4 regions of the Myxacorys sp. genome follow, and region 1 is predicted to be linked to each of the others. Evidence: predicted binding sites of a transcription regulator. Region 1 holds the regulator's gene; each other region holds the start of a gene.
The links. The regulator NtcA, encoded in region 1, controls nitrogen genes in cyanobacteria. The targets are predictions, from matches to a motif close to TTTGTANNNNNNNNTACAAA.

Region 1 (7,832 bases):
ATGTCAACAACTGCATTCTCTGCATTCGGAATCGGCATACAAAGCCTTCATGCTACGGATTATTCTTCGTTTGAACCCACCTTAATTAAGACCAAGGAACTTCAAAGACTGTTCTGATAGACCTAGCAATTTGCGATGAACTTGAACGCCAGCTACAGGAGCATTGAACGCTCACAAGTATGCTTTTGCTGCTCACCCTACCAAGAACTTGCGGCATAACGGCTGCGTTCAGCGGAGGTAGTAGCTTCTATATTTAGATTTAGACCAAAATCTTTCGTCCGCCGCTGCAACGCAATTGTTAGGCAGTAGCTACTAAATATACTCGACATCCAAGAAACGAGGCTCACGCTGTATAGCTCGCATTGAAGCCCAGTGCATTATCGATCGTCGTTCCTGAAATTGTTTTTGCTGCATTGCTTGCCAGGAAAAGTGCTGTTTGGGCAATATCCTCTGGCTCAATCGCTCCAGCATTGCCCAGTGGACTCACTGGATTAATTAGCGCGTCCTGTTGCGCTGGAGTGGAAACACCCATTGATCGCATCTGTCCCTCGCTACGATACATTGCCGTGTTGACTGCACCTGGCGCGATCGCGTTCACTGTGATGTTGTATTGCCCCAACTCTTGAGCGGCTTGCTTAGTCATCCCAATCACAGCCCACTTCGTCGATGTATAAGCACCGTTTCCAGCAAATCCAGCCCTGCCCCCCACAGATGCCATATTGATGATGCGTCCACCACCCCGCTGCTTGAGAAACGGAATGGCAGCTTTTGCTGTATTGAAAACCCCGTGAACATTGACATCGAATACATCGTGCCAGAGTTGAGGGGTGCCATCCTCAAAGCTGTGCCATGCCACATAACCTGCATTGGCAACGACAATATCAATGCCACCCAATTCGCGGTTCGTGCGTTCTGCCGCAGATTGCATTGCTGCTAGATCGCGAACATCCACCTGAATTAGCAGAACCTTTGTGCCGTATTGCTTGACAGAAGCAACGGCTGCATTGAACTCATCTCTGTTGGCAACACGATAACCCTGTGAAGAGTTCAAACGAGAAGGCTCGGCAATATCCAACATGGCAACATCGGCACCATTCATTGCGAAAACTTCTGAAATTGCCCGTCCAATCCCTCGTGCCGCTCCAGTAACGAATGCGACCTTTCCAGACAAAGGAAGTGTGCTGGAGGGCTGAGGCTGTGCATCAGGCTGAGCGGGAGCCTGTGCTGTTGCTTGTTGGGTTCGTAAAGGGGATAGTCCTGCTCCTAGTGTCATTCCAGTTGCAGCCAAGGCAGCACCTTTGATTAATCCACGACGTGAACGATTTAGCTTCTTCATTAGTTCGCTTCTCCTAAACTCTGAGAACAGCTTATCGAAACAGCCGTGTCGAAAAATTGTAAAATCTTGCTTAGCTTGCGACCTGCTTGAGGAAGCTTTTAGGTGGAATGCCGACGACTCGCTTAAAGGCTTTGGTAAAATGCGCTTGGTCGTAGAAGCCTACCTGCAACCCAATATCGGTTAAATCGGGTTTACCCGCAATCGCAATCAGCTTCTTGGCACGCTCGACTCGGTTTTGCAATAGATATTGATGTGGGGAAAGTCCCAACGAATTTTTGAACAGACGCGCAAAGTGAAATGCGCTCAGGTTCATTTGTTTGGCTAAGTCAACGAGACTCAACTCCTCGCTTAGATGTTCATGAACGTATTCAATAATCTGCTTTAGCTGCTGTGACGAAAGCTTTCCAGAAGCTTTACGCAGTTTTTGAGGGCAGCTGCTGTGATGCTCAATCAGATGAAGGGCAAAGGCGACCGCAAGCGATTCACCGTAAAGCGTGCCACAGTAGCTTCCAGAAGCTAATTCTGCTTTAAAGCGATGAGTAAAATCAGCAATTGTTGTATCAGCTTCACCTCGACGGGTTAGAAAACCAATGTTTTCTGAGGCACCCGTATCTTGAAACGCTTGGCGAACAAATTGAGAGTCAAGGGCGATCGCCAAAAATTCAAAGTTTCCCCACCATCGAGGAAAGTTGATATCGCCGTGTGTCTGTAAGCAAAAATCACCTGGATTCAAAGTCGTTTGTCGCCAATGCCTGCCCTCTTTCCATTCGTAGTGAACAGGTTGACCAATGTTGACCGCCAAACGATGTCCATCGATATAGTGTTCGGGTAGTTCAAATGATGAAATTCGGTGAAATTCAACCGTGATTCCCTGCCAACCTGCATTCACGCTGGAAAATAACACACTTCCATCAGGAGCAGCCGGAAAGACATCTCCAGTTTGACTGTTAACGAGATGAATCCGGCTGTCTGACATTGGCAGTAAGAAGTGATTTTAAGTATATTTTGGACTGAAGTCACTCTACAGGCAACCTTCTGATTACTGTCCCTACATAGAACGAGAAGCTGCCTAACGTTCGCAATCACCGGACACAGATAACCTTTGCAACTTACCGATCAATTGACATTGTTCCAGTGCATTGAGATTGTTAGCTTGTGTCGCCACACCAGCACACTCTACTTTATTGATGATTTGTTGCAAGCTTCTGTAAAGTATCAAATGCTTCGTGCAAGCCTACATTGTGTGAGCGTCGATATTCTCTAATCGCATCTATACGTTGTTCACTGAGCCACATCTTGATAATTTCGGCATCCGAAAGTATTGTCACCTTTAAAGACTCGATGATAGCTCCTCGTGCAATTAAATCCTGCTTCTCCGCCTCTGAAAGCCCCCAAGCTTCTCCCAACCTTGCTTTTTCAACGTTAGCGCCTTGGAAAAGACAAGCATTTCTGAAATGGACTTTCTTCAGTTTTGTTTCAAACAGGTTTGCACCAGTGAGGTCAACATCCCAAATATCAGCTTCACTCAAATTTGCGTTTTCTAGATTTGCTCCTCTCAAATTAGCTTGTCCTAAATATGTTCTTCGCAAGTCGGCTCCCTTGAAGTTAGCTCCACTTAAATTCGCTCTTCTCAAATCTGCCCCTTGTAGATTTGCTCCTCGCAAATTGGCATTGCTTAAATTTGCATAATTCAGACTAGCCACTTTGAGACTTGCAGCTCTTAAATTCACACCCGCCATATCAGCAAAATATAGCTTAGCTCGATCAAGAATTGCTTTCTTTAAAATCTGCCCACTCAAATCTGCCTTATCTATAGCGATACCGTGAAAATCGCGTTCTCCAGAACCGTATAGTTCCAATAGCCTCTTTGTGTCCATGCCTTGTTTCTCACATACCAGTTGAAGAATTGAAAACATTCAACATCAACAGATATCTCTAAACTACCCTCACCACCTATGACATAAACAAGCTAACTACTATTTAGACTGAAAATTTCTGCCTAAGACCCTATTTTGAGGTACTTATCCCGACACCACTTCTGCATAATATCCTTCGACTGGAGATGCAGGAGCTAATGCTGAGTGTTTTCTCCTAAGAAAAGTCCGTTTCTTGCAAACTCAGATTCTTATTGAAGTGATTGGACTAATGCAGAGATGGAACTACGATCGCTCCCACCCAAAAAACCAAAAGAGACGCCTTACCTTTTCTCAAACCGCTTTTCATTTATAGATAAGGTCGCGACCTTTTTGTTAAACCTCTGGAGGTTATCTATCAACGGAGCTAGATCCATCATGATTGTCGCGACCTTTTTCTCAAACCTCTGGAGCTAATCTATCAACGGAGCTAGGTTGATTGATTAAGTCGCGACCTTTTTGTTAAACCCCTGGAGGTCATCTATGGATCAAGCTCCGTTTGGCTCAAACCTCGCGACTTTTGCCCCAAACGTCCCGTGGGGCTGAAAAATACTTTGGGAATTCACGGTTGACCCTGCCTTTGCACTACCAACGATCGCTAAAATTTCCTTACATTCACGGTGAACAGTGAGTTTGTCCGTCGTTACGGTGAGAGCATTCTTTACTCAGAAAAAAGAGATGTCTCGACCCAAACGAAACTCATCTACCTTGTCAAACTCAGAGCGGCAAATGGAATCGTTGCAGTCCATCGATCGCTTTCTTGACTTTGGTAACGGAGTGACTGTGCAAGCTTATGCCGACCTGATTGATCAAATGCGTCAGAAACTTGCTACCTACAACATCCTGCTGTCGCAAGTAGACGATGCTCAACGAGAAGTTGAACTGATGGAGCAATCTTTACAGGACCTGTCCAAGCGGTTGATGACGAATGTGGTTGCTCGCTATGGCGAAGACAGCCGAGAATATCGGATGGCAGGAGGAAAGCAACGAGCGAAGGGGCAGAGAACTTCATCACGCAACGTTCCTACCGTTCCGACCAGTGTCAGTGAGATGAAGACCAAGCTGCCTGCTGCGAAAAATGGAGCTAGTGCAAAAGCAGCCGTTGAATGATTAGAGTGGAAGTATGTGCGATCGCATCGCTTCAACGTGCGATCGCACATACTTCTGGAACTTATCCAAACCGAAATCTACCTCTTCACTGCCAGGTGCAGATCAGGACTCCCTCTCTCCAGTCCGCTTTGCGCTAGCATGCGGTCAAAATGATTGACTAATCTCCTCAAACAGCGTTCAATACGAGTCAATCTTTTGTTGAGGAAATAACAGAGATTTTCTAAAATTCTTAAAATATAAGCAGAAATGTATAACGAGGCACAAAACCTGCGTTTGCAGTCAGTTTAAGTGTTCTAAAGTCATCAATTGTCTACAAAGACTTCGCTTACAATGCTTCGCCTCAATAGAACAATTTTCTAAAGGGGTTTTAATAGAAAATTTTGCTCACCTGTGAGTCTAATAGTTGCTAAAAGAACGTCTGAGTGACGATAAAGGGAAGAAATGATAGTGACCAAAGAGAGACCGCTTGCATCGTTATTTCGCCAAATCGGTGGAGGGGCATACCCCCCCGTTGTAGAAACATTTGAGCGTGGCAAAACTATTTTCTTTCCGGGTGATCCGGCGGAGCGAGTTTACTTCTTGCAGAAAGGAGCCGTCAAGCTCTCGCGCGTGTACGAGGCAGGCGAGGAAATCACAGTGGCCCTGCTGAGAGAGAACAGCGTGTTTGGGGTGCTGTCCCTGATTACGGGTCAACGCGCCGATCGCTTCTATCATGCCGTGGCGTTCACTCCAGCAGAGTTGCTATCAGTGCCCATCGAGCAGGTCGAGAAAGCCCTGAAAGACAACCCAGACCTCTCAATGATGCTGCTGAAAGGACTGTCATCTCGCATTCTACAAACCGAGATGATGATCGAAACGTTGGCACACCGAGATATGGGATCGCGGTTGGTCAGCTTTTTGTTGATTCTCTGCCGCGATTTTGGTGTACCGTCTCAAGAAGGGATCACGATTGATCTCAAACTGTCGCATCAAGCGATCGCAGAAGCGATCGGCTCCACTCGCGTGACCGTCACCCGCTTATTAGGAGATTTGCGGCAAGATAACATGATCTCGATTCACAAGAAAAAGATCACCGTTCACAATCCGGTCACGTTAAGCCAGCAGTTTACTTAAACTTTCTCTGCCCTCGCTCCAAATCACACATTTTCTTCGCAGCAGACATATCCGTTCCGCAGGCATAATAGATGCGGAGTCCTGCTTGTCGAGTGAACTAAGCCGAGCGTTTTGGAGCATCAATGTCCGACATAGGGCTAATTCTGATTTTTGCAGTTTTGATTTTGGGCGGGCTGATCGCAACCGTTGGCGATCGCATCGGCACCAAAGTTGGAAAGGCGCGGCTTAGCTTGTTTAATCTGCGGCCTAAGCGCACGGCAACAGTCGTGACCATCTTGACCGGAACGTTAATTTCCGCCTCGACGTTTGGCATCTTGTTTGCGAGTAGCCGCCAGTTTCGTGACATGCTGCTCGATTTCAACGACTTGCAAAAGAAAGTCCGGGAGCAAAATCGAGCCTTACGGCAAAACTCAGATGATCTAAAAATTACCAATCAACAGAAGAGTAAGGTCGAGGATGAACTTGAGCGCACCCGCGCCCAGCGGACACAAGCGGAAGGGCAACTCAATCGCATTAATGAATCTCTGAAGCAGTCCCTTGAAAAGCAGAGACAGACCAACGAGCAGCTCAGAACGGCTGAGGCGCAGCGGGATGTGATTCGCGGTCAACTCAATGCCGTCTCTGCGCAGGCTGAAACGCTGCGATCGGAGATTAACCAGTTGCAGGGCGAGCAAAAAACTCTGATTGCTCAACGCGATGCCGTCAAAGCGCAAATTGCCGAGCGCGATAGCCAAATTGCGGAGCGGACGAGCGAGCTTCAGAGGCGCGATCGCGAAATTGCTGAGCGCGATCGCGTGATTGCCCAGCGCGAAATTCAACTTCGACAACTGGCATCTCAACAAGCGCTCTTAGCCGAAGCGGTTCAGCAGTCTGAGCAAGAAGCCCAACTGATTCGCGGCGGATATTTGGCAATTCTGCGGAACCAGGTGCTATCGGCGGGCGTGCTGCGCGTAGTTGATCCGGCTGCTGCCAAAGCCGCCGTCGATCGCTTGCTAAAAGAAGCAAATCGAGCGGCGTGGCAGTTGATTCAACCTGGTTCCACGACGGAAGAGCAGATCGTTCTGATTAAGACCGCCGATGTGGAGCGTCTGATTAAAACGATTAATGATGGTCAAGACTACGTGGTGAGGATCGCGGCGGACGCTAACTATGTCCGGGGCGAACGGCGACCTGTTTCTGTCTTTGCCAGTGCTGTTCCAAATCGGGTCGTGTTTTTAGAGGGGGATGTGGTGGCGTCTAAGTCCATTGAACCCTCAAAGCTGACGCCTGATCAGTTCCAGCAAAGCATCGAGCAACTGCTCGCCTTCTCCAATTTCCGCGCGAAACGGGCAGGCGTAATCAACGATAGCGTTCAGATTGAAAACCTAGAGTCGTTATCAGGCTTTATAGAGCAACTGCGCCAATTTCAGACTCCGGTAGAACTCCGGGCAGTGGCATCCGATGTAACGTACACAGTAGGACCGCTCAAAATAGGATTAGTGGTGATTCAAAACGGTCAAGTGGTACTGAAAACGTCGTAGTCATGGACAGTGTAGTCATGGACAGTTGGAAAGCGATGGAGAAGGGAGAACAGACGGGGCTGGATCAACCTGTGATTTTGGGGTTTGATCCGGGGCGGCAGAAGTGCGGGTTGGCGGTGATGGGCGTTGATCGGCGGCTGTATTATCACGAGGTCGTCACGGCAGAAGGTGCGATCGCCACGATCAAATCGCTGCGTCAACGGTTTCCGATTTCGCTCTTGGTGATGGGGGATCAAACCTCTTCCAAAGCGTGGAAGCGGAAATTAGGAGATGAATTGGGGGAGCCGTTGCGGGTGGTCATGGTCGATGAGCGGCATAGTTCTCTGGAGGCGCGCGATCGCTACTGGCAGATGTATCCACCGACGGGTCTAACCCGGCTTGTCCCGGAAGGAATGCGGACGCCACCCCGCAGCATTGATGATATTGTGGCGATTCTATTAATTGAGCGCTATTTACAACGGTTGACGGATTAGCTCTGAGCGTCATCCACTTCAACAGGACTGATGCAATTGGTCGGAATGTTGCCTCAACTCTCTAAATTGGGGGAGCAAGAGATAGAAATCCCTCAAAGTTGGGGACTTGGAGGGCGATCGCGTCAGTTCTAGTGATGCGCGATCCTAGGGTTTCAGACATTATTAGTTCTCTTGATTAGTTCTCTTGAACGAAAGAGCATCGATGCTCTTTCGAATCGTTTCATTCTCAATAGGTTTGGGGAAGACGCTATGGGGCTGATTGCTTCGTCGTTAATAGTTAATGTGCTAGTGGAAAGGGCGGAATGTCGGGTATAGCTTCGGCCCTAGCAACCTCACTTCAAGAAAAAGAGGGCAGCGCTTAGCGCTG
Region 2 (7,832 bases), on a different contig from region 1:
CTGGAATGGTACAAAGTTGGATATAGGGTTTCTTACACCAAGGTAGCGCTGCAAGAATCGTGTAGACCTCTGTTTGTAAGTGATGTTGATGACTGCCAATATACAAGCGCAGGTAGATGTAATCATCAACGATTCGCAAATTTCGCACCATTCCTAAGCGAACAATGTCGTTTTTGAGAATGGGTTCAATCACCTGCTTGAGGCAACGAACAACTTCCTGGAGACGCGCTTCGTTAACCGGATCGGGAGGTGCAGGACTTTCTTCTGGTAGAGGCTGCCGAAAAGGAGATTGATGGCTAGGCATTTGATGTCTCTGGTGTAGGCTCTTGAATCGATTGAATGGCTCGTTGCGTGAAGATACACACGTCTCTGTCTGGATCATCCAACGATTGCTGGAGCGCATTCAGCGCAGCAGGATTCCTTAAGTTGCCAAGCGCGATCGCGGCATCCCGACGCACATCTGAGTATTCGTCGGTTAGGGCTTTAATTAAAGCAGGTAACGTGTGATTGTCCGGTGTTTTTTGCAACGCTTGCAACGTGAACTTCCTCACTTGCCAATGGTCATCGGATAGCGCAGTTTGCAAAGCGGGAACTGCTTCAGCATTGGCATGAAGCGCGAGAGACTTTGCTGCATTGCGTCGCACCTGCCAGTCTGCATCAGATGTGAGTGCTTGACAAAGAGTAGGAACTACTTCGGCATCGGCTAAGTGTCCCAAAGTCAGCGCAGTGGCACGGCGTACCGTGTCGTCTGCATCGGACATGAGCGCGATCGCAGGCTGGCAGCGCTCAACCTGATTGAGGTAGCGTAACGTTGTGACTGCTGCTTCTCGCAATGCAGCCTGCTCTGCCTCAAAGAATGGGAGCACATACGGTAGCGATTGGGCATCGTGAATCTTTCGCAACAAAATGAGAATGCTGAGCTGCATATTCACGCTGTCACGCTGTACCGCATCGAGCAATAGCATTAAGTGATCCGGCGAAATCAGTTCACCTAATGCTGACAATGCTTCGTCGCGGATTTCTTCATCGCTAGAGACAAGACATCCGATTAACGCTGGAACTGCTTTTGGATTGGCAAGTTCCCACAGGGCAGTAACGGCTAATTTTTGAACCGCAGTACTTTCATCTTGCAGGGCGGCAATTAAAGGGTCTAACGCATCTTCATCGCCCAAGTGCTGTAAGGTTTTGACGGCGACTAGACGATCGCTTAGCTCAGGCGATCGCAGCATTTCTAGCCATTCATTTAATTCAGAATCGGTATCCGCAAACATCTCCGTTCCTCTATCGCAACAAAAATGGAATTTGAACCGTGATCGCGTTGGTTGGGCACTCTTTCTCGCAGGGTAAGCAGAACCAGCACTCGTCGTATTTCATGTAGGCTTTGCCCGTCTCAGGGTTCTTTGCCAACACATCTAAGGGACACACTTCAATGCAAGCTGTACACTTTTCCAAGCATTTAGACTCATCGACAATGACTGGAACATCAACTCGTTGCGTTGCTAATGCCATAACACTCAAGCTTCTCCATAATGTTCAACTAGATTTAACTAACGCACGGCAACATCATAAACTTCTCGTTCGAGATCAACCTCTACGATGTAAGGTTCAACCGGGCGCTTGAACAACACCATGTTGCCGGAGTCATCTTTTTTCAAGTTGACATGGCAGAACCATTCATCGTTATTCTTATCTGGGTAATCGACGCGGTAGTGGTACAACCCCCAACGGCTCTCCCGACGATAGAGTGAGGCGCGAGCAGCCATCTCAGCACAGTCGCGAATAAAGTGAACTTCCATGCAGCGCATCAGTTCATGGGGGTCGCGTGCACCCATCAGATCCAAGGTTTCGTGATAGCGAGCAAAGTTTCTCAACCCAATTTCCATCTTGTTATCGACTTTGGGCGGTTGAAGATAGTCGTTGACCAAGCGCCGCAGTTTGTACTCGACTTGAGTATGGGGAACGCCGTTAGGTCGGGTTAATGGTGCGTAAATGCGAGTTTTCTCGGCTTCTAGAAACTCAGGATCAGGATCAGCATGATCTAAGCCTGCCACGTACTCGACGGCGTTTGTGCCTGCCAGCATTCCAAACACAAATGCCCCAATCATGTAGTTATGAGGAACGCTTGCCATGTCTCCTGCCGCATACAGTCCCGGAACGCTGGTTTCAGCTTTCTCGTTGACCCACACTCCAGAAGCGCTGTGACCGCTACACAAGCCAATTTCAGAGATATTCATCTCAACGCCATGAGTGCGATAGTTTTCGCCTCTACCTTCATGGAATCGTCCCCGGCTTGGACGCTCATTTGCCCACAGGATCGTTTCAATCTCTGCGATCGTATCTTCATCAAGATGGGTCATTTTGAGCTGGACTGGACCCTTACCAGAGTTTAGTTCCTTCCAAACTTCCAGCATCATTTGACCGCTCCAGTAGTCGCAGCTAATAAAGCGGTTCCCTTCGGCGTTGGCGGTATATGCCCCGAAAGGGCTGGCGACATAGGCACAGGCAGGTCCGTTGTAATCTTTGATCAACGGATTGATCTGGAAACACTCAATGTTGCTGAGTTCTGCGCCAGCATGATAAGCCATTGAGTAACCATCTCCAGCATTGGTGGGATTTTCGTAGGTTCCGTACAGATAGCCAGAAGCAGGAAGTCCTAACCGCCCAGATGCACCCGTGCAAAGAACGACTGCCTTGGCTTGAATCACAACAAAATCGCCGTTTCGCACATCAAAACCGACTGCCCCGATCGCGCGTCCATCCTTCACCAAAACACGAGTTGCCATGACTCGATTGGTGACCTTTGCTTTGTGTCGCTTCACTTGCCGAGTCAAGATCTGCTTCAGGTCTTTTCCTTCCGGCATTGGCAAGACGTATTTGCCGACTCGATGAACCTGCTTTAAGTCATACTCACCCTGAGCATCTTTCTGAAATTTAACGCCCCAACTCTCAAGCTCTTGAATCACCCCAAACCCTAATTTTCCGGTTTGATAAACCGCTTTTTGATTGAGAATGCCATCGTTGGAAATGGTGATTTCGCGAACGTATTGCTCTGGGGTAGAATTGCCAGGAATCACGGCGGTATTGACGCCATCCATTCCCATCGCGATCGCGCCACTTCGACGAATATTGGCTTTTTCTAAAATCAGCACCTCTCCTTCAGGGTTTGCCTGCTTTGCTTTAATGGCTGCCATTGTTCCGGCTGTTCCACCACCAATGATGAGAACGTCCGTCTTCATCCATTGAGTATCCATTTAGTACTCCTCTTAAGCGACTAAAACTTCTAGAGATGCTGCACAAAAAATACATCGGAGCGTCTTCTGGTCCTCCTATCATAAAGAAGAAATTGAAGTACTACAAACCGGCTTGTAACAGAGGTTACTATTTATGGATTCATATCTTTTATAATTTCATAAAATACTTGAATGCATTATTTAGCCACTCATAAAACCATTTGAAAAAGGAGATAAAGTTTTGGAAGTTTATCAAGTTAAAGTATTCCTGGAAGTCGCTAGGCATCTCAGTTTCACCGAGGCTGCCGATGCTTTGAATCTGACTCAGCCTGCGGTTAGCGTTAAGATAAAGTCTCTAGAATCTGAATTAGGAACTGCTCTTTTTTATCGATTGGGACGTAAAATTCAGTTAACAGAAGCGGGCAATTTTTTGTATGAAGAAGCTCCTAGATTGATTGAAGTTGAAAATCAATTGGTTGCCAAAATTGAAGAAATAAAACAAGGTAAGCTTGGTCACCTTAAAATAGGTTGCACACCAGCAATTTCGCATGGATGGCTACCCAAAGTAGTTTTTCAATATCGTCAAAATTATTCTGGAATTCAAACTCAATGTGTCGTTTTTGAATCCGCCGAATTGCTTTATCGAGCTATAACAAGTGGTCAAATTGATATTGGAATTTCTGATATTAGTTTTGAAGAATTTGCTGAGATCTCAGCGACTGCGATCGACACGATTCGCTATTCTTTGATCGTCGCTTCAAACCACGTTTTAGCAAAGCAAAACTGGTTGAGTTTGAAAGAGCTACAACAAGAGTCGTGGGTGTTACTTCCGGCAGGATCGCCGAGTCGCATGGTTTTTGAAGCGCGTCTACACGAACTGGGACTAACGCTCTCCGATTTTCCAAACATCGAGACAGTCGATACGCTCAGCTTAATGCAAACCTTTATCGCGCAAGGAAACTATCTAGGGTTCGCGTCTGAGTTTGAATTCAAAGCAGATTGTCAATCAGGAATGCTAGTTTCAATTCCACTTCAGGAATTTGCCTTATCCGGTAATGTATTCATGCTGTTGCCTCGCCGATTAAGCGAATCTGCAAGCCATTCAAATCAGCAACGACGATTTGCGCAAAGTGCAACTTCAAAGAAAACGCGCAGTTCAAATCCAATTCAGAAATTCACGGCTTTAATTCAAGATGTGCAAGCGCAACGATCGCGGGTTCAAACCGAGCAGAAAGAGACTCGGAGACCAATACACCTACGATCGCCGAGTCTAGTCATTCGTTCAACTCCTCAACGCCCTGAAACACTCACGTTATCGATCGGCATTCAAAACGGTACAATTCCAACGGTGACAGCTGGTTTGATCATTCAGCGGTTGGGATTGCTAGAACACTTTCTGCCGAAAGACGGTCGCTACAGTTCAACTCAATATCAAATTCGCTGGTGTGACTTCTCAACCGGAGCACCGATTATTCAAGGGTTGCATTCTGGACAACTCGATATCGGCATTCTAGGCGATTATCCTTTATTACTGAGTGCCGTTCAGCACCAAGACGCGAAACAAACTCGTTTGGTCAGCTTTGTTTCAACGAATCCAGATGGTTCTTGCAATGCCGTCATTGTTCCGAATCAATCTAACATTCAAAGCATTGAAGATTTGCGAGGGCGAATCATTGCAGTTCCCTTTAGTTCTTCGGCGCATGGCATGGTGATGCGATCGCTCCATTCTGCTCATCTACTGGATGAAGTTCGGCTGGCTGCTTTAGAGAGTTCAGACATGACTTATCCCTTTGGGTCTTCAACGGATTATTCAACTTTGGCAGATGGCTATGCCCACTTCGCGCCTTTTCACGATATTGCTTACCGCCAAGGAAAGTTTCGCTATCTGCAAAGCGACGAAAATGTATTACCTGCGTTTCATGGGGTTGTTGCAAGTGCATCTTTAGCAGAGCAATATCCAGAAGTGGTCATCGCTTACCTCAAAGCATTGAGCGGGGCTCAATATTGGTACGCCACTACGCCGTCTGCGCTGGCTCTAGTCAGCCAGTGGACGAGTCTAGATTCCGATATTGTCTCTCGCATCCTTAGCAGTTTCTACCCCGAAAATCAGCCTGGACGCTTCTTCTCTGAAATGCTCATTCGTCCGGACTGGATCAAGCAGCACATTGCTCAACTCAGTTTGATTCCCGGTAACGAAGACGTTCAAAACATTCGTCTAGATCGCTGGATTCAGCCCGAATTTTTACAATCCGTACACTCTTGATTAATTCACCTTGGTCAATCCACCTTGATTAATCCATGTCCATGCTTTTGAGGGTTTCTTCGCGGATTAGCTCAAAGACCTGACGATTTAGAGAGATAAATTCGGGTGAGAGAAGGCTGTCGGCATGACGAGGACGGTCTAGCGTAACGTTAATTTTCTCTTTAATTCTGCCTGGATTGACTCCCATAACAAAAATTTTGTCGCTCAAAAACAACGCTTCCTCAATGTCGTGGGTGACGAAAATAACCGTTGTTTTTAGGTCGCTCCAAATTGTCAACAGAAGTTCTTGCATCATGTGCCGCGTTTGAGCGTCTAGTGCCGCAAATGGCTCATCCATCAACAGCACTGAAGGAGAATTTACTAACGCTCTGATGATGCTGGCTCGCTGCTGCATTCCGCCTGAAAGCTGGTGCGGATAAGAATGACGGTGCTTAAACAAACCAACCCGATTTAGATAGTAATGGACTAACTCCGATCGTTCTGCTTTGGGCACGCCACGAATCTTTAGCCCAAACTCGACATTCTGATAAGTCGTCTTCCAGGGCAACAAAGAATATTGCTGAAACACAAAGCCCCGATCGGCTCCTGGAGAATCAACATGACGCTTATCCACAAACACAAAACCACTGCTCGGCTGAATAAATCCAGCAATGACATTGAGAATGGTTGATTTTCCACAGCCGGATGGTCCTAACAAACAGATAAATTCGCCGGGTTCGATCTTAAAGTTGACTGACTCCAAAACGTGAACAGATTGTCCTTTACGTTTGAAGGAAACAGACAAATTTTCAACCTCTACGAATCCTCTAACTCGTTGCCCTAAATTCTTTTCCACCAACGTCGCCACAATACTCAACCCTCCTAAAGACACGGTTAGAAAACAGGTCGCTATGCACTTTTCTTCTTAGTGATTCGCCAAGGCATGAATAGGCAGGTCAAGCGATCGACGGCATATGCACTCGCCGCGCCCATCAAACCAATCAACAACATCCCCATCACGATCGGTGGATAGTTTGATGTGATATATGACTCCCAAGTGATGTAGCCGACCCCATATCGACCTGCCAAAATCTCAGCCGTCACCAAGCAAAACCAAGAGTTACCCATGCCGATGACTAGCCCACTAGCAATGCTAGGCATGGCTCCTGGTACGACAATATCTTTGAAGATATGCCACTGCTTAGCACCCAAACACTGACCCACTCGCAGTAGCAACAAGTCTGTACTCTCAACGCCTCGAATGGTGCTGATGAGAATGGGAAAAAATGCGCCGATAAACGTGAGATAAATCATTCCCGATTCGGACGTCGGAAACATGAGAATGGCAAGTGGTATCCAGGCAACGGCGGGAATGGGTCTGAGCAGTTCCAATGGCATAAAGATGAGATCTTCAATTTTCTTGAACCAACCGATCAAAATGCCCAGGCTAATTCCTAACACCGCCGCGATCGTAAACCCGGATAACACTCGAATCGCACTCGCTTGGACGTGCTTCATCGGATTGCCCGTGACAAACTGCACGGTCGCTTGCGCTACTTCGATCGGAGAAGGCACATTCTCGAAGTTGATGAAAAAGTTGAATCGGTTGAGGCATAAGAGTTGCCAAATTCCAAAAAACAGAACCAACGACAAAATGCGTCTAAAGACTTGGGCATTAAACTGTTGCTGGTTGGAAGCCGAGCGATCGCGGCGACTGAGAGCTTTAAAGCAATGTGCGATCGTCGTATTAACCTTAGCAAGTGGCGAAGCTTTCAGCGATCGCTTGGAAGATGTAGACATCGGACACCTCTAGATATAAGAAATCAAGCACCGATTTCAGCACCACAAAGAATTCACCTCAGTGCAGTACTGAAATTTGGTTAGTGCAATCTACTTAGCCCCGACTAACATCGGTAACTGATTGGCTTGCGCGATCGATTGCTGGAGTGCCTGAAAATTGGCAACTTTTGCACCTGATTTTTCAGCAAATGCCTGAGCTTCTTTCTCGGTTAGAAAAGCAGAAACAGTCTTCCCGTTCTGCACATAGAAAGAGTTTTCAGCAAACAGCTTCCAGCCCGTGGTTTGGTCGTGAACAAAAAGCGCCCCAGCCGTTTTTCCGCTTGCTGCCAGCGTTTGCAGCATGGTCATCATGTTTGCGATCGACGCAAAATTCATCACGTTGCCTTCGCCCTTAATCCAAATTTGAGCCGCCATTTTTGGATCTTTAATGGGTTCTTTGGTTTGGGCATCTTCACCGCCAATGACAAACCCTTCTGCTTTAGCAACCTCGTCATAATTGAGGTTCATTTCTTTCATCGCCTGTCGCAGATAGCTGTCGTCTGCCCACTTTGTTACTTCTT
Region 3 (7,832 bases), on a different contig from region 1:
TCCTGGATAACCGCCTCGGTGCGAGACATCTGCACCTTGTTGAGAATGCGTACTGGCAATGAAAAAGGTATCCGTTTGAGCGATCGCATCTCGATCCGCATCAGTCAATAAACTCCTAACCTGAACTTCAGGAACTTGCGATCGCTCAGAACTAAACTCTACATCACGAGTTTGAATGCATTTCTGTTCCCTATTTTCGCTTCTTCCCCGACAGGTCTATTAGCTACTTCGCGATGAGATGATGATTCTTGCCTTGAGAAACCTCCAAGAGCAAAAGACGCTGTTGCAAGGTAGCGATCGTCTGACAATTTTGCTTTAGCAGTTTGGGAACCACACTATATTCACTCAACAATTTCTCTAGGTGAGCAATGCGATTCTCCAACGCTGTTGTGGTTTGATTAGACTGCTGGAGCGCTTCTGTTAAACCTTCAAGATCCTTTGCTAACTGTTTAACTTCAACGAAACGTTTTTCCAAATTTGAGATCAACTCGTTAGGTGCTTGAGCTGATTGCCCTAACGCCGCATCTTCTTTAAGCGAGGTTTCCACCGTACATAGGCGGTTCTCTAAAGTGATGATGGATTGAGTGCGATCGTGCAATTGCTCGATTAAACCAATCACCTTAGGCACTAATTCCTCTGTAGCAGTCATTGGCTTCTCAATGATTTGCTCTTCAACTTGGGCTGAAGAAGCCGCTTTGTTCTCTAAGCTGCTGTTCACTAACCCAATTAGCCAATAGGCAGTTGCCATAATCGTCTCTTCAACAACTGCTTGCATCACACCCGTAAATTCCTGTTTCTTAGGGGCATCTGAGCCTTGCTGAGTGTCTTTAGGTTTCCCTCTGTTAAAGAAATTGGCAAACGAAACCATGATTATTTTCCAAGTATTAGAGATGTACTATTACAAATCGCTTAACTTCTGCAAACCTCAATTTGAAACACACTCAAATTGTTCTCTTAGCCAATGTGCAATTCAGGTGTGCCTCAGCTCAGTAGCGTTCTGAAATATATGGCGAATTTACTTAGGAGATGTATCCTGAGCAACAGGAACTAATCGGTAAAGCGTTTCTCCATCAGAAGCAGTAGCGATCTGTTCGGTGGGTTCAGTTTGTGCACTAGTTTGTGCATCAGCTTGTTCAGAGGAGCGAAGAGCGTCAGGCTGTTGAATCGTTGCTACAGTCTTTTGGACTGCGCCAACTGTAGTTTTCATCGTTGCATTAATGCCATCACTTGTGTCCTTCACTGCGCTAACGGTCGTTTCTACGGTTTCAGTAACTTCGTCAGCCGCACCCGTTATACCACTTCCAACGTCTCTAACGGTTTCATTCACACCTACAGCAACACTGTTGACTGCGTTACCGACTTCTTTCACAGCTTCGCTAATACTAACTGCTGCTCCTTTGACTGAATTCCCAGCGTTTTTGACAGTCTGGTTCACTCGATTTACAGTACTTCTATTCGTCAAAGCACCTGCAATTCCGCCCAGCGCTGCCCCAATCAGAATGCCGATCGCAATTTTTGAAAATCCATTCTCGCTTGGAGTAGTTGTGTCATCGAATTGATTAGCAGACTCATCAGTACTTGCTTCTTCGGGAGTTAAAAGATAATTGTTGTTACTCATGATGTCATTTCCTTGGTATCAAAATTAAGCTGAATATTTTTTTGTTTAGATTGACAAAAATATGATGCAGAAATAAGCAGCTTTGAGTTCTACACTGCATCTATCGCTGCCCTTTGAGATAGCCATAAACCTAGGATTTCTTTATGTTTATGGCTATCTTGTGAGGTGAAAGTTTTCATCTCAGCCTTGCTCTAGGCAATCCTTCGGAAACCCTTGAAAATGAAACGGTTTCACAGTTTAAATCGTTTACTTCTAGTAAACAGTAGGATTGTCAGGATTGTCTTCCGCAATGATTACAAGCATTTCATCAACCACTGGCTCTGAGTCAGCATTCCAGTAATTAGATGATTCCTCGGTTTGATTCTGCACATTTTGACTAGTTTGCAGGTCAGTATCAGCAGCTGTGCTTTTAATTGAGTCTGCTGCATCAATCACAGACTTCTGCATTTCTTGAGTCGTATCTTTCACAGAGGCTGCTGTACTTTCCATTGCTTGACTCGTGCCTTTGACTGCACTCTGAACTGCATTAGTACTTCCAGAAACAACTTGCTGTACTCCTTCAGCAATGTTCTGCGTTGCTTCCGAAGCTCCACCAACGACAGCGTAACTCACGCCCTGACCGACGCTTTGAGCAGCTTCACCGACCCCTTTGGCAGTTTCACCCAACCCGTGACCGATCGTACCAAGAGCTTTTCCTACACCGTTGAAAGCATAGTTAAAACCTTGCGAAACTCTTTTACCAGCCAAAGCACCCACGGTAGTACCAATCAGTCCTCCGATCAAAGCTCTAGTTAATATCGGATTCATTCCACCACCCGTGGACTGAGATGATTTAGATTGTACTTTGGTAGCAGTAGGCTGAGAAACTGTTTGCGAACCCACATTTGTATTAATATCTGCTGAGCGGCTGTATGTCTGCTCTGCGGATGGGTTGGTAGAAATGTTATCGTACTGAGATTTATCACTCTGAGCAGTGGGTTGCTGATTTTCGCTGATCATAAATTTTCTCCTTCAAAAACCAGTTTAATTAACGCTTACTAATGTGCATTAATCTTTGGCTTGTTCTCTAACAACATACTGATTACAAATAAAGACTTAACTGCTCTTAGGACATAGTTAGTTAAATCCTTTGTGTTGGAAAGGTGACAAGCTTAAGATAAAAATTGTATAGATAAATACTATATTTTTACTTCTTAAAATGGATCGTATAGAAGTATTTATTGCATAAGAAGATTGAACACATTATTAGAAAACTAGAGAAAATAACAGAGTTGCTTTTTTGTTTTCTAGCTAAGTATTTCAAGGAGATTAATGTTGTTAAATATGGACAAAATGCTCAATCTACGTTCTAGATGATCTGGCGTCGTAGAAAGGGAATTAACACCTCATTGACTTTCTCATGCCAATCTTCTTGAGGATAATGCCCTACTTCATCAAGTTCGACAAACTCTGCCTGGTCAACAGCTTTTGCCATTTCAATAGACAACCACGGGTCGCGCACTCCCCATCCAATTAGAAGCGGCTGTTTCCAGTGCGATAAGCCTGCTTCGATTTCGGCTGTTGATTCCTTAAGCTGCAAATTTTGAATCATCCTTAATAGCGATCGGCCCGCATCAGAAGTTTTAATCCACGGACGCCGGTAAATCCCTAAATCCTGTTCATCAATTTGGTATCCGCCACCGCCTTCTAAGGTGCGATCGACAAGTAATGGATCTTGCGTCATCATGTCCCCAGCTAGGGGAATGCCCATCCGTCGAATTTTCCACGGCAATTTTGCTGTCTGAGCGATCGGAGCATTAAAAATTGCCAGCCGCTCAACTTGCTTTGGATAACGCAAAGCATACTGAATGCCAACTGAGCCTAGAAAGCCTTGAGCCACAATCGACATGCGCTCTAGTCCAAGCGTTTTGAGAAATTGGCTCAACGCCTCAATATAGGTGTCAGGCGTGTAGGCGAAGTCACGACGATCCGGCATACTCGAATAGCCGCAGCCAATCCAATCGGGCGCGATCGCTCTAAATCCCTGTTCTTCTAAAGCAGGCAACACCTGCCGCCAACTGTAGCTCTGAGACACTAAGCCATGTAGCAACAGCACCGGAGGCTGGTCATTTTGTCGCTCTGGCTCGGCGTCTCGGTAAAACCAAGTCAGTCCTCCAACCTCTTCTACATTTTGGGTAATTGCCATGAGGTGTCCTCCAGTCGCTGTGTGTTTGAGCTTACCGTTTGAGAGCAACCCGAAACAAGCGATTAGCGCAAAGCGCAACTTCAAAGAAATTGCGCCGCAAGCTGTGAAGGATTGCTTCAGAAGTGATTGTCATGAACTCATAACATGGTTAAAATTCTGTATCTTAAACTACAGAATTTATCTGATATAGTATTTACATAACCAAAAATTAAAGAGGAGAAACAACTATGTCTGTTCAAGATCAAGCCCGTGCCCTAATGGTTCGTCATCGTCACATGATCCGTAACCGTGAGCAGACTATGTTGAGTCGTAAGGCATCTGAGATGGGAATGCCAGCGGAGACTGCTCATATCGTTTCAAATAACAGCAGTGCTAATTCTGAAACCTACGATCGTAGCAACGTTGGTCTAAGCTAAGCCGTATTGCTGTTTAGCGAACTTTCAAGCCAAGAATTATTAGGCGTTCTTCTAGTCGAGGAGCGCCTTTTCGCTGAGATTAGAAGAACTTGATTTTTTGCGAAGCATAGGCACACATCCGCAGCAGAATCAAACCTTCGCGCACATGAGCAATGTTTGACTCTCCATAGGTTCGGGGTTGATAACGAACGGGCACATCGACAATATGTAGTCCTAACTTCGTTGCACCAAACAGCAAATCGAAATCGCCAAACGGATCGAAATCGCCAAAATAACGGCGTCCCTCAGCAATTTTTTCGTAGTCGTCGCGGCGTAACACTTTTGTGCCACAAAGCGTATCTTTAAGCGGTTGCCCGAGCAGAAACGAAAAGGCAAGACTGAAGAACTTGTTTGCCCAGTTGTTGAGCCACGGCATCGCTTCGCCCGATCGCGGATACACGAGTCGCGACCCATTCGCAAATTCTCCTCGACCCGACGCGATCACGTCAAAAAAATGGGGCAGATCTTCAGGCTGAACCGTAAGATCTGCATCTAAAATCATCAGCACATCGCCCGTGGCTTGAGCAAAGCCAAGCCGCACGGCATCGGCTTTTCCTTTCCCAGTTTGCTGAAAGGCTTTTAAGGTGAAATGAAGGTGTCCTTCTCTCACCACCCGTTGAATTTCTGCCCACGTTTCATCATGAGAATGTCCTTCTACAAAAATGACTTCGGTGTGTTTGCCCAAGTGGGGTAAACGCGCGATCGCGCTCTCAATGTTACCCGCTTCATTTCGTGCAGGAATAATTACTGAACAGCTATCTGGTGGTGAGGATAAAACAACCTGCGGTCTTGCAACAATGTACTGCGTCAGGCACAAATGGTTGACGATTGGCAAATGAGCTAATACACGATTACAGAGAAAGCTAATGCCAGGAATTGGTTTTGGCATTAAGAACCGACGCCCCGATCTCACAGGCAAGTAACCTGTAATTTGCAGCAAATTGAGAACATCAGAAAACGATAGCCAGCTCTGCGGCGGTTGAGGGCGACGTTGCCCAATTTTTTCAGCGAAGTGCAGTAACGGTTGCCATAGAAAGTTATGAAACGTCAGAATTACTCGAGTTCGCGCATGACAAAACGGATGTAAATTTTGTAATACCTGCTGAATGTCGCCCAAATGCCCAATTACACCGGATAAAACAATAAAATCAAACGTCTGCGCTGATTTAAAGCTTTCAGAATTAAGCGTTTCAGCGTCTAGGCAGTAGAACTGCAAATGGGGATATTTAGCCTTGGCAATACTGATAATAGAAGGCGAAAAATCGATACCAATTCCAAGTTTTGGGTTGAGGGCTGCTAACAAGTTTCCGGTTCCACATCCAATCTCTAAAACCCGGCTGTTAGGCGGAATTAAAAATTGATGCAATCGGTCTAAATCCTGATAGTAATAGCGATTTCTTCGACTCCATCGATCCAGTTTGGGTGCAATCTGATCGAAGTGCGATCGCACCTGCTCTTTGAAGGCGTCTTGTTTTCTAGAAATCGAGCGTTGTGTTCCAGATTGAATCACAGAATAATGATCAGCAAATGAACGGTTACTGATCTTCTCATATTAATAAACTCTTAACGATACTTCTAAAATTTAAAATTTGGCCTAAAGTAATGGCAATCAAGATTGATGCCCAATTGATGCCCAACCGGGTTTCTCAGTTTGGTTCATGCCCCTCTTACAATGCCAAGCCCGATTGATTTCGCTAAATTCTAAAGATTTTAATTCGCTTTAGTATGCGCTTGGACTTGTCTTACAGGACTGCATCGTTGTAAAAAAGTTTTTGCTACCGTGGGTAAAAAGTATGGTGCATTCAAAATCTTTGTCAGCTGTCGGATTTGCGCTTTCCCTCAGTCTTACGTCTATGGCACAGGCTCCAGCTGAGGCACAAGCAACCGCATTCAAGCTTCCCGGTTCTGTTCCTAAAGGAACCAACGTCCGAATCGATGGTTCTAGCAGCATGGCTGCCGTCAACCGAGTGCTAGAACAGCGCTTCGAGAAGCAATATCCAGGCACAAAAGTCACGGCAGCCTCCGCAGGCACACCGCAAGGATTGCAAGCTTTGGTCAATGGTAAAGTCGATCTAGCCGCGATCGGACGTCCTCTAACCGCAGCAGAAAAAGCGAAAGGACTCGCCGCCGTGCAGATTGGTCGTGACAAAATCGCGATCGTGGTCAGCCCCAACAATCCCTTTACCAAGAGCCTCAACAGCAGTCAGTTCGCCAAAATGTTCCGAGGCGAGATCAAGAATTGGTCAGAAGTCGGCGGTCCGTCTGCGCCCGTTCAATTTATCGATCGACCCGCTAGCAGTGATACCCGTCAAGCGTTCCAAAACTATCCGGTCTTTAAGCAAGGAAAGTTTGAAACAGGTAGCACAGCCAAGAAGCTCAACGTGGACACGACTGCTGCACTGGTCAAACAACTCGGTAAAAACGGCATCGGCTATACTACCTCGAATCAGCTCAAAAATCAGGCTGCTGCAAAAGCCTTGCCTATGCAGGGTGTATCGCCCAGTGATCCCCGTTATCCTTTCTCACAACCGCTCTACTACGTCTACAACGCGGCGAAACCCAGTCCTGCCGCTCAAGCGTTTCTAGGGTTTGCGACTGCGCCTATCAGTCAAACCGCGATCGCGCAAGCTGGAGTCGCTGATCCGGTTTCTACAAGTGCAGGCGCGGCTAAAGCAGGTACTGGAGCGGCCGGAACCAGTGCCAGTCCAGCAGGCGATCAAACGACCTACAACGCTGCTAAACCTTCTGCCGCAAAACCTTCTAAAGCCAACGGATCTGGCTCTGGTGGCGGCTTGTTTGGCTTTTTACCTTCGTTCGGCGGTGACGGAACCGCCAGTACAGGTAGAGCAGATGGGCTGAACTGGTGGTGGCTGTTCCCGATCGCGTCTGGTGCAGGTCTGCTATGGCTGCTGGGCAAGAGTCGGCGCAGTGGCAGCAGAACAGGCGGCTATGGCTCTAATGAATTTCCGGAAGAAACTCACGATCAAGGCTTTACTCCTCCAGAGGTCGATCGTTCGACTGAGCAACTTGGCGTAGGCAGAGTAGACAACATCCGGGAAGATCGGGCAGCGCGGCAGTGGGGGAGAGAGCCTTCCCAAGCTAGCTCTTTCCAAGCTGACTCTTCTCAAGCTGGCTTTGTAGCGACTCCGGATCAGACAATCGAAAGCGACGGTCTGATAGGCGATCCAATTGTAGATATAGGCGACCCAATTGTAGACAGTGCGAATAGCGCACCGCTCAACTCGGCAGGATTTGCAGGGGCTGTGGCAGCCGGTACAGGAGCGGCTGCGTGGTCTGCTTCAGGCAATCGCAATATGGCAGGACGCGGTGGAGAGTCACGCGTAGTGCTAAAAGCCCGGTCTCCGCAAGAAGTAGAAGCGTACTGGGACATTGCCCCCGAGCAGATGCAATCGCTACGGCAACAAGGCGGAAACAACCTAGCGATTCGGCTGTATGACGTAACAGATATTGATCTGGATACTCAAAGCCCCCATAGCGTACAGCAGTTTGACTGTGATGAATTGACCCATCGGCAACGGCTGGCGATCGCAACGCCCGATCGCGACTATTTAGC
Region 4 (7,832 bases), on a different contig from region 1:
GTGAAATACGCTACAAAAGCCGCCGGAAACTCAAATTCTTCTACAGGAATTTATTCGATTGGCTATGCGCCACCAGAACAAGTGTCTGGGGGAGAGATTTATCCTTCAACCGATCTCTATGCATTGGCTGCAACGTGTGTCATGTTGCTCACGGGCAAGCCCCACAACGAATTGTTTGATGCCTACAGCAACACATGGAGATGGCAAAATTTTGCAACGCCCAGCCGTTCATTAGCAGACGTACTGGATCGAATGTTGCTTGCTAATCCGAGTCAGCGTTTTCAATCAGCACAAGATGTTTTAGATGCACTCACTTCTAAACCGCCTGCCATGAGTCCGCTGATCGCAACTCCATCTCCCCCTGCGACTCCCTTCTCTTCGCCTGCTCCTCCCTCTCCGCCTGTGCCTCAGAAATCTACACTTCCTGCATTATCAATGGTTAGCCTTTTGAGTGGAGCGGCTTTTACGGGTTTTGAGGCAGGATTAATTGCGATCGCGCTCGTCAGTTTGCTGGGAACAACCTGGATTAGCGGTAGCTTTTGGCTGATCCTGCTCGGCATTTTAGTTCTGGCACAGCGCCTCCGAGTCATTGAAAAAGTCGATTTGGTGATTCTAGGAGCCGTCACGTTTGGCATCGTCGGCTTCTTTGGTCAACTGCATCGAGCATCTACCTTTGTCGCGCTGGGAAACTCGTTTCTTAATGTGCTGTTTCTGGCAATTGTAGGAGGCTTGGTCGTGGTCGTGGTTGCGATTTTTTTCCAACTGATCTATAAGCTCGTTTCCAGAATTCTGTAACACGGTGCCCCAAAAGATGTCCCAAAAAAACGAAACCCCAGCCTTGATCATTTCGCTTTTGATTACCGCAGGATTATTAGGCGGCGGGTTTTGGTGGTTCATGCAACGATCAGGGATGAAATTCGATACGTCGTCCCCAGTCAGCCTGCAAACTGCTTCACTGCAAGACCGGATTAGTGCTGGAGAATGCATTCTTTTACCTTCAGAATCATCCAATCCAGAGTTCAATTCACTCAAACAGGCAGGCATAAACGCGATCGCAGCGGCTCAATATCCGGAAGCGGTGAGGATGTTTGAGTCTGCGATGCAGAAATATAAAAATGCGCCAGAGACGCTGATTTATCTCAACAATGCTCGAATTGGACAACGCAATGCCCACACAATCGCAGTTGCTGTGCCGATTAAAACAGATTTAGCTGGTTCTGCCGAGATTTTGCGCGGTGTGGCGCAGGCGCAGAATGACATTAATCGAGCAGGTGGAATAAACGGCGTAGCGTTGAAGGTTGCGATCTCGAACGACGATAACGATCCTGAAACCGCTAAGCAACTCGCCAATGCCTTTATTCAAGATTCCAATATTTTGGGCGTAGTCGGGCATTATGCCAGTGATGTCAGCTTAGCAGCAGGCAGCGTCTACAACTCCGGTCAGCTCGTGAGCATTTCGCCCACCAGTAGCACTGTGAAACTCTCAGGCTTGGGGAAATACGTGTTTCGCACCGTTCCTAGTGATTATGTTGCCGCCCGAGCGCTGGTAGAATATACGGCAAAAACGCTGCAACAGAAAACTGTCGCTGTTTTTTTCAATTCTCAAAGTGCCTACAGCCAATCGCTCAAGTCTGAATTTTTCACCGCCATATCGCTGGTCGGCGGACAAGTTTCAGATGAATTTGATTTATCGGGTTCTGATTTTAGTGCAGCACGGGCGGTTGACCAAGCCCGCAAGTCAGGAGCCAAGGCATTCATGTTGGCAGCCAACACGGGAACATTAGATCAAGCATTACAAGTCGTTCAGGTGAATCAAAAGGGCAGAGCTTTGCTAGGCGGAGATGATATCTACACACCCAAAACTTTAGAAGTTGGAGGACAGCAAGCGGAGGGCATGATCGTCGCAGTGCCTTGGCATATCGAAAGTAATCCGCGCTCGCCATTTGTAGTCGGGTCGCGTCAGCTTTGGGGAGCAGATGTTAATTGGCGATCTGCGATCGCGTACGATGCCGCGCAAGCGTTTATCGCGGCATTACAGCAAAATCCAACTCGACAAGGCGTACAGCAAGCCCTAGCTACCGCTAACTTTTCAGCAACAGGAGCATCTCAGACCGTGCGATTTTTACCATCGGGCGATCGCATTGCCGGGATTCAGCTGGTTAAAGTCGTTCCAGGCACTCGATCAGGGACAGGCTTTGACTTTATGCCGGTGGATCGCAATTAATTTTTCTCTGCAACATCACTGGGTTCTGTATGTCTCAAAAAAATGAAACACCTGCATTAATTGCTTCGCTTTTGGTAACGGCAGGACTCTTGGGCGGAGCATTCTGGTGGTTTACTCAGCGCTCAGGGAATTTTGGTGCACCGATAGTGCAAAGCAGCAATCCGACTAGTAAGTCAAACACTGCCCCAAATTCTGGGCAACCCAGTAGTGGAACATTCGCACAAGTTCAAAATGTTCCATCAGGATTATTTCGCTATGGTGGCAGTACCTCTTGGGCACCGATTCGACTTGCCGTAGATGGGGCACTGCAAGCGGCGCGTCCTGAATATCGCTTGCAGTATACAGAACCCGCCACAGGTAGTCCGGGCTCTGGAACGGGGATCAAAGCGTTGATTGATGGGAATCTCGCGTTTGCTCAGTCGTCGCGCCCCGTGAGTGATGAAGAGTATCAACGAGCGCAAATCCGAGGGACAACGCTAAAACAGATTGCGATCGCAGTCGATGGTCTGGCAGTTGCGGTCAATCCGAGTCTAAATGTTCCAGGCTTGAGCGTTGAGCAACTCAAAAGAATTTACACAGGGCAAATTAATAACTGGCAGCAAGTGGGTGGGCCGAGTTTGCCGATTACCCCTATTTCTCGCAGTGCGGAATCGGGTGGCACCGTCGAACTGTTTGTCGAGCAAGTGTTAGGCGGACAAGCGCTGAGTAGAAATGTGCAGATTGTTGGGACAACAACGGAAGCGTTACGACAACTTGGAGCCACACCCGGAGGAATTTATTTTGCCTCTGCACCCGAAGTTGTGCCTCAGTGTTCAATCAAGCCGTTACCCATTGGGCGATCGCTTGACAAACTCGTTCCGCCCTATCAGGAACCTCTGATTAATCAATGTCCTAATCAGCGCAATCAATTAAACACACCAGCATTTCAGAGCGGCGAGTATCCCCTAACCCGCAATTTGTTTGTGATTGTGAAGCAGGACGGAGGCGTAGAGCAGCAAGCGGGAGAAGCCTATGCGAATTTGCTGCTGAGCGAACAAGGACAAGAATTAGTGGCTAAAGCTGGGTTTGTGAGAAGCCGATAATTAGATTTCTTGCAGCACCCTTTCTGGAAATACCCTTTCTTGAGATGCCCTTTCTTGAGATGACTGTGCAGCATAGCGGGTACGGAGCTTATTGATAGCTACGATCGCGGGTTGGTGGTTCGCCTGATTGCCTTGTCGTCATTGGATTGTTCATCATGCACGTTTCGCGTGAGCCGAAGGCAACGCTATGACTTTGGTCGAGCAGTTTGATTGTTATTGTCCCCCTGTCTAGAACATTACCCGCTCCAGGGCTGTTTCATTGTCAAAAATAGAAATCTGGACACTCGATTCTCTCGTTTAGCATTCTTGAATTTTTTGAACCTCACAAACGAGGGCTTACGACTTCCAGATATCTCCTGATCACAATGAAACAGCCCTGCCCGCTCGACATAGTCCGTCTTATCCGTTATCAAAGCAGTAAAACGGTAAAGGGCAAAAACCCTCTTAAAGTAGTAGAAAGATCTAGATACACTGCTAGAACGTTGCCGTTTGGGATAGAAATCATTGACCGCACAACTTCGAGCCGAACACGTCAGTTTCGCGGCGGGACGCATTGCTACTAGAAAACTGAGTCCTGCAATGGGGCCGTGTGTGCTGCGATCGCTTTCCTTCAACGTCTTTAAAGGAGACCAGATCGCGATCGTGGGTGCATCAGGATCTGGCAAAACGTCTTTGTTAAAATTGCTTAACCGCCTTGCTGATCCCCTTGAAGGAACACTCTATTTAGACAAAATTCCCTTCCCCAAAATTCCAGTGCTCTCTCTGCGTCAGCAAATTATGCTCGTCTCGCAAGAGCCAAAACTGCTAGGAATGACAGTTCAAGAAGCAATTCAGTATCCGCTCAAACTAAAAGGGATGCCCCAACGAGAGATCGAACCATCCGTTAACGAGTGGATTGAGCGCTTACATATTCCTCGCGACTGGTTGGAGCGCACCGAACTTCAAATGTCTTTAGGAGAGCGGCAATGGGTTGCGATCACGCGTGCTCTCGTCTGTCAACCTGCTATTTTGCTGCTTGATGAGCCAACCGCTTCGCTCGACGTTGGACGACAAGATCATCTTCTCAGACTGCTTTCGGAACTTCCTCAAACGATTCTGATGGCCACTCATCACCTAGAATTTGCCGCACAATTTAGTGGTTCCTGCGGAGTTGCGCCCTGCACTAATCGAGTACTGCACTTGCAGCAAGGTGAACTGATCCAAGATTTGATGGCCCATCAAGTAGATTGGCAGGATCTAAGAGGTGCGATCGCCCGAATTGAAGCCGAAGAATCCGCAGAATGGGATTAGCGACCTGAGGCAACCGTCTTTCGGCTTGCCTGATGCCCGTTTTGAGAATATGAAGGCGCATTCAGCAATTCAAGATTGAGCCGATAGCCGACATTTCTAACCGTTTGAATTAGATTAGGCTGCCGGGGATCAATTTCGACCTTTTTTCGCAAGGACAGCACATGCGTATCCACCGTGCGGGGATTATCGATCGCATCGGGCCACGCCCGCTGCAACAACTCCGATCGGCTAAGCGCCGTTCCCCCCGCTTGAGCCAACACATACAGCAAACTAAATTCTTGGGGTGTCAGCTCGATCAGTTCACCCTTAAAATGAACCCGGCGATGCACCAGATCAATTTTGAGATCGCCAAAGTCCAGATGAGCAGGCGGAGCCGATGCCCGACGCCGACGCATCAAAGCCTCTACCCTGGCTAAAAACTCCTGCATACCAAAAGGCTTCGTCAGATAGTCATCGGCACCCGCTCGCAATCCTTCTACAATGTCTGGCTCTGATGTGCGAGCCGACAGCATCAAGATCATTGCCAGTTGTTGCTGCTGTAGCCAACGGCAAAACTCCACTCCATCTCCATCTGGTAAATCAGAATCGAGAATTACCAGATTCGGCTGACGCATCAGAAAGATCTCTCGCGCTTGGTGCAAATCAGCCGACTGATGGACGTGATATCCTGCCTGCTGTAAATGCCATCCAAGAAGCGATCGCAGATGCGGGTTCCCTTCTACGATTTGAATGTTTGAGGCTCCCACGGAGGCTGATTTCCCTTAGTTTGCTGCCTTTCAGATTAGCAAAGCCAATCAGTATCGGTTTGTAACGCCTGTTACCCAGGCTCTTGTCTAATCCTACACAAGGCAAAAAGTCTACCTCAAGTTTATGCCGTTAGGATTATGCAACATGGGGTGAGCTAAGAAGGGTTGATGTTAAGATTAAGACTAGGAATGTAAGTTCTTTACTACAGGACATCGTCGTCGTTTACACGGGACTTATGCTTCAAGACGCGCCCACGATTCGTTACTACCAAAGGCTCACCGACGCTCTGGTTGAGCATTGGAACCGGGGATATCGCTATGATGATCTCCGGATGTATATGGAGGGATACATCGCTTCTCTTCGTCACTCTAATGCGCTGGAACCGTTCCAGATTCATCGATTAGAAGAAGAGTTGACGCGATACCTCTATGACCCTTCAAATTTTGAGATGACGATGCCAGAACCAGACCGAGACTATCGTTAAGGAATACGTTAGGGCGCTGACCAAAGCGCCCTAACGCGTTCTTTGAGGACGTTCTAAAACGTTCTGGCAGAGGTTTGCGGATGTGTGACTCCTCCGGAAATTGCGCTCTGCGCTAACTGGATAATGAGGCATCGTCAGGCACTTTTGCGATCGGAGCCGATCGGCTTCAAGAAGTCTGCCTGATCGCGCCCTCTGGTGAGTCTTAAGATGCCAAAGCAACTTCTACAAGCTGCTGAAGTTCACCTTTTTGGTACAGCTCAATCAAAATGTCAGAGCCGCCTAAAAACTCGCCATTTACGTACACTTGCGGGATGGTAGGCCAATTAGAATATTCTTTGATTCCCTGGCGGATTTCAGGGTCTTCCAGTACGTCCACCGTTTCATAAGGAACGCCTAGCGCATTGAGGATTTGAACCACGTTGTTTGAGAATCCGCACATGGGCATTAGCTTACTGCCCTTCATAAAAACGACAATTTTGCTTTGTTTGACTAGATTGTCGATGCGATCGTTGGTGTCTGTCATAAGTGTTATTTAGGGATGAACTTCAGTAAAGATGGATTAGGGCTTTGCTGCCCATTCTTCGGGAGTAAAGGTGTTGAGCGATAGGGCATGAATCGCTTCTGATGCCATCGCTTGCTTGACTGCGCCATAGACAAGCTGATGCTGCTGCACGCGGCGTTTGCCCTCAAACGACGAAGAGACAACGGTGACATCAAAATGCTCCCCATCTGGGCTGACAACGCTTACTTGAGAATTTGGCAACCCAGCCTTGATCATCGCTTCAACCTGATCCGGGCTAATCATTCCTGCTCCTCTCACTGACTGCAAAGACTTCTTATAGTCTAACTGGTTAGGGAAAGCGATCGCTCGATCAGCAGGATAGATGGGGAGCGCGATCGCAGAAAAGTGATTTGCAGTGCAGGGTTAGCTAGTCGGAGGCCGTTTACCACGCTACTAGTTGCAGATTCTCCACTTCTTGAAAATGGGCATTGCCAGTCACAAGCGTCAAACCAGATTGCAATGCTAATGCTGCAATCCAAACATCATTTTCAGGTAATGAACGGCCCTTAATTCTTCACCTGTTCTCGCGTCAGCATAGTAACGAGCCGTATCAGCATTACACTCAATTTGCTGTTTATAATCAAGTTCCTCAATCCGCTTTAGATTCTCCTGAAAACAAATTTTCCTGAAAACGCCTTGATTTCTTTGCGCCATAGTGCAACTCTTCGATCACAATACTTGGAATTAAAGATCCACTACTGTAAACAACAGCCCCAGAAATTTCTAATTTTCTAAAAAATGTCGTAAACTTTTGTTAATGACATTCATATACCGCGATGACCACCCCCGGATTTGGCAAGAAAGTTCACCAAGAGAAAAAGCAGTCTCAGGGCGCATCAAAGCGAGAGAAAGCCTCGAAGCAGTATGACGAATTTAAGTCGAGCGGGCTGCCGGAATATGAGATTTACATGCGGGTCAAAGATAAAAAGCCTTGGTTTCCGGTGGGCGCGATCGCGGTGAAACGTTCTAACCAAATTAATGCGGCAATTTATGGCAATGAAGAAGAATTGCTAAAAGGCGCGTTTCGCCTGTTTCCGATTCTCAAGAAAAATAAAGAGAATCTGGAATATGGCTATCGCTTAAAAGAATACAAGGACGAGCCGATCGAACTCGCTACACGTCCAGCGACGAAAGCTTTAGGTGGTGTTCAGCAAGCGATTTCGCAAGTCGGCGACAAAATTAGCTCGCTGTTTAAGAAAAATTAGAAATTTATAGCCTGTTGCAGGCATTACGAACTTAAAAGGCTGGAAGACGCTGTGGATTTTGCGTGCGGTTACGATTCGCTTCGTTAAGCTCCGAATTGTCTTTCTAGGCTTGCGCTCTGCATCGATCGCGCACTTCATAGATCGAAAACTGCATAATTTGTCTTTAACTATAACTACATAAACTTGCCTAGAGAGAGTATTGACGAAGTTTTCCATCCGGGTTAACTTCGTGAGGGCT

Region 2: the regulator NtcA is predicted to act here: its motif matches at 3,363-3,382, upstream of AC5I6P_RS18975 (fumarate reductase/succinate dehydrogenase flavoprotein subunit).
Region 3: the regulator NtcA is predicted to act here: its motif matches at 3,959-3,978, upstream of gifA (glutamine synthetase inactivation factor IF7A).
Region 4: the regulator NtcA is predicted to act here: its motif matches at 5,401-5,420, upstream of AC5I6P_RS23270 (DUF6761 family protein).

Annotation. Positions count from the first base shown of each region.
Region 1 is NZ_JCACCM010000149.1:122,565-130,396, forward strand. Features, by position in the region: gene AC5I6P_RS20770 (DUF6883 domain-containing protein) at 1-38, opposite strand, end outside; gene AC5I6P_RS20775 (SDR family NAD(P)-dependent oxidoreductase) at 344-1,336, opposite strand; gene AC5I6P_RS20780 (helix-turn-helix domain-containing protein) at 1,407-2,312, opposite strand; gene AC5I6P_RS20785 (pentapeptide repeat-containing protein) at 2,518-3,252, opposite strand; gene AC5I6P_RS20790 (hypothetical protein) at 3,928-4,359, shown strand; gene ntcA (global nitrogen regulator NtcA) at 4,801-5,472, shown strand; gene AC5I6P_RS20800 (DUF3084 domain-containing protein) at 5,595-6,992, shown strand; gene AC5I6P_RS20805 (pre-16S rRNA-processing nuclease YqgF) at 7,010-7,465, shown strand.
Region 2 is NZ_JCACCM010000140.1:1,855-9,686, reverse strand. Features, by position in the region: gene AC5I6P_RS18990 (Mrp/NBP35 family ATP-binding protein) at 1-304, opposite strand, end outside; gene AC5I6P_RS18985 (HEAT repeat domain-containing protein) at 297-1,271, opposite strand; gene AC5I6P_RS18980 (4Fe-4S dicluster domain-containing protein) at 1,282-1,509, opposite strand; gene AC5I6P_RS18975 (fumarate reductase/succinate dehydrogenase flavoprotein subunit) at 1,548-3,251, opposite strand; gene AC5I6P_RS18970 (LysR family transcriptional regulator) at 3,472-5,493, shown strand; gene AC5I6P_RS18965 (ABC transporter ATP-binding protein) at 5,522-6,364, opposite strand; gene AC5I6P_RS18960 (ABC transporter permease) at 6,382-7,272, opposite strand; gene AC5I6P_RS18955 (ABC transporter substrate-binding protein) at 7,363-7,832, opposite strand, start outside.
Region 3 is NZ_JCACCM010000011.1:21,891-29,722, forward strand. Features, by position in the region: gene AC5I6P_RS01015 (pyridoxamine 5'-phosphate oxidase family protein) at 1-108, opposite strand, end outside; gene AC5I6P_RS01020 (hypothetical protein) at 224-868, opposite strand; gene AC5I6P_RS01025 (hypothetical protein) at 1,016-1,618, opposite strand; gene AC5I6P_RS01030 (hypothetical protein) at 1,871-2,617, opposite strand; gene AC5I6P_RS01035 (alpha/beta fold hydrolase) at 2,967-3,803, opposite strand; gene gifA (glutamine synthetase inactivation factor IF7A) at 4,031-4,219, shown strand; gene AC5I6P_RS01045 (glycosyltransferase) at 4,299-5,768, opposite strand; gene AC5I6P_RS01050 (DUF4912 domain-containing protein) at 6,112-7,832, shown strand, end outside.
Region 4 is NZ_JCACCM010000164.1:76,745-84,576, reverse strand. Features, by position in the region: gene AC5I6P_RS23295 (protein kinase domain-containing protein) at 1-795, shown strand, start outside; gene AC5I6P_RS23290 (ABC transporter substrate-binding protein) at 812-2,224, shown strand; gene AC5I6P_RS23285 (PstS family phosphate ABC transporter substrate-binding protein) at 2,254-3,306, shown strand; gene AC5I6P_RS23280 (ABC transporter ATP-binding protein) at 3,811-4,596, shown strand; gene AC5I6P_RS23275 (response regulator transcription factor) at 4,593-5,342, opposite strand; gene AC5I6P_RS23270 (DUF6761 family protein) at 5,579-5,827, shown strand; gene grxD (Grx4 family monothiol glutaredoxin) at 6,030-6,350, opposite strand; gene AC5I6P_RS23260 (BolA family protein) at 6,387-6,632, opposite strand; gene AC5I6P_RS23255 (hypothetical protein) at 6,772-6,849, opposite strand; gene AC5I6P_RS23250 (hypothetical protein) at 6,852-7,043, opposite strand; gene AC5I6P_RS23245 (HHL1-like protein) at 7,166-7,594, shown strand.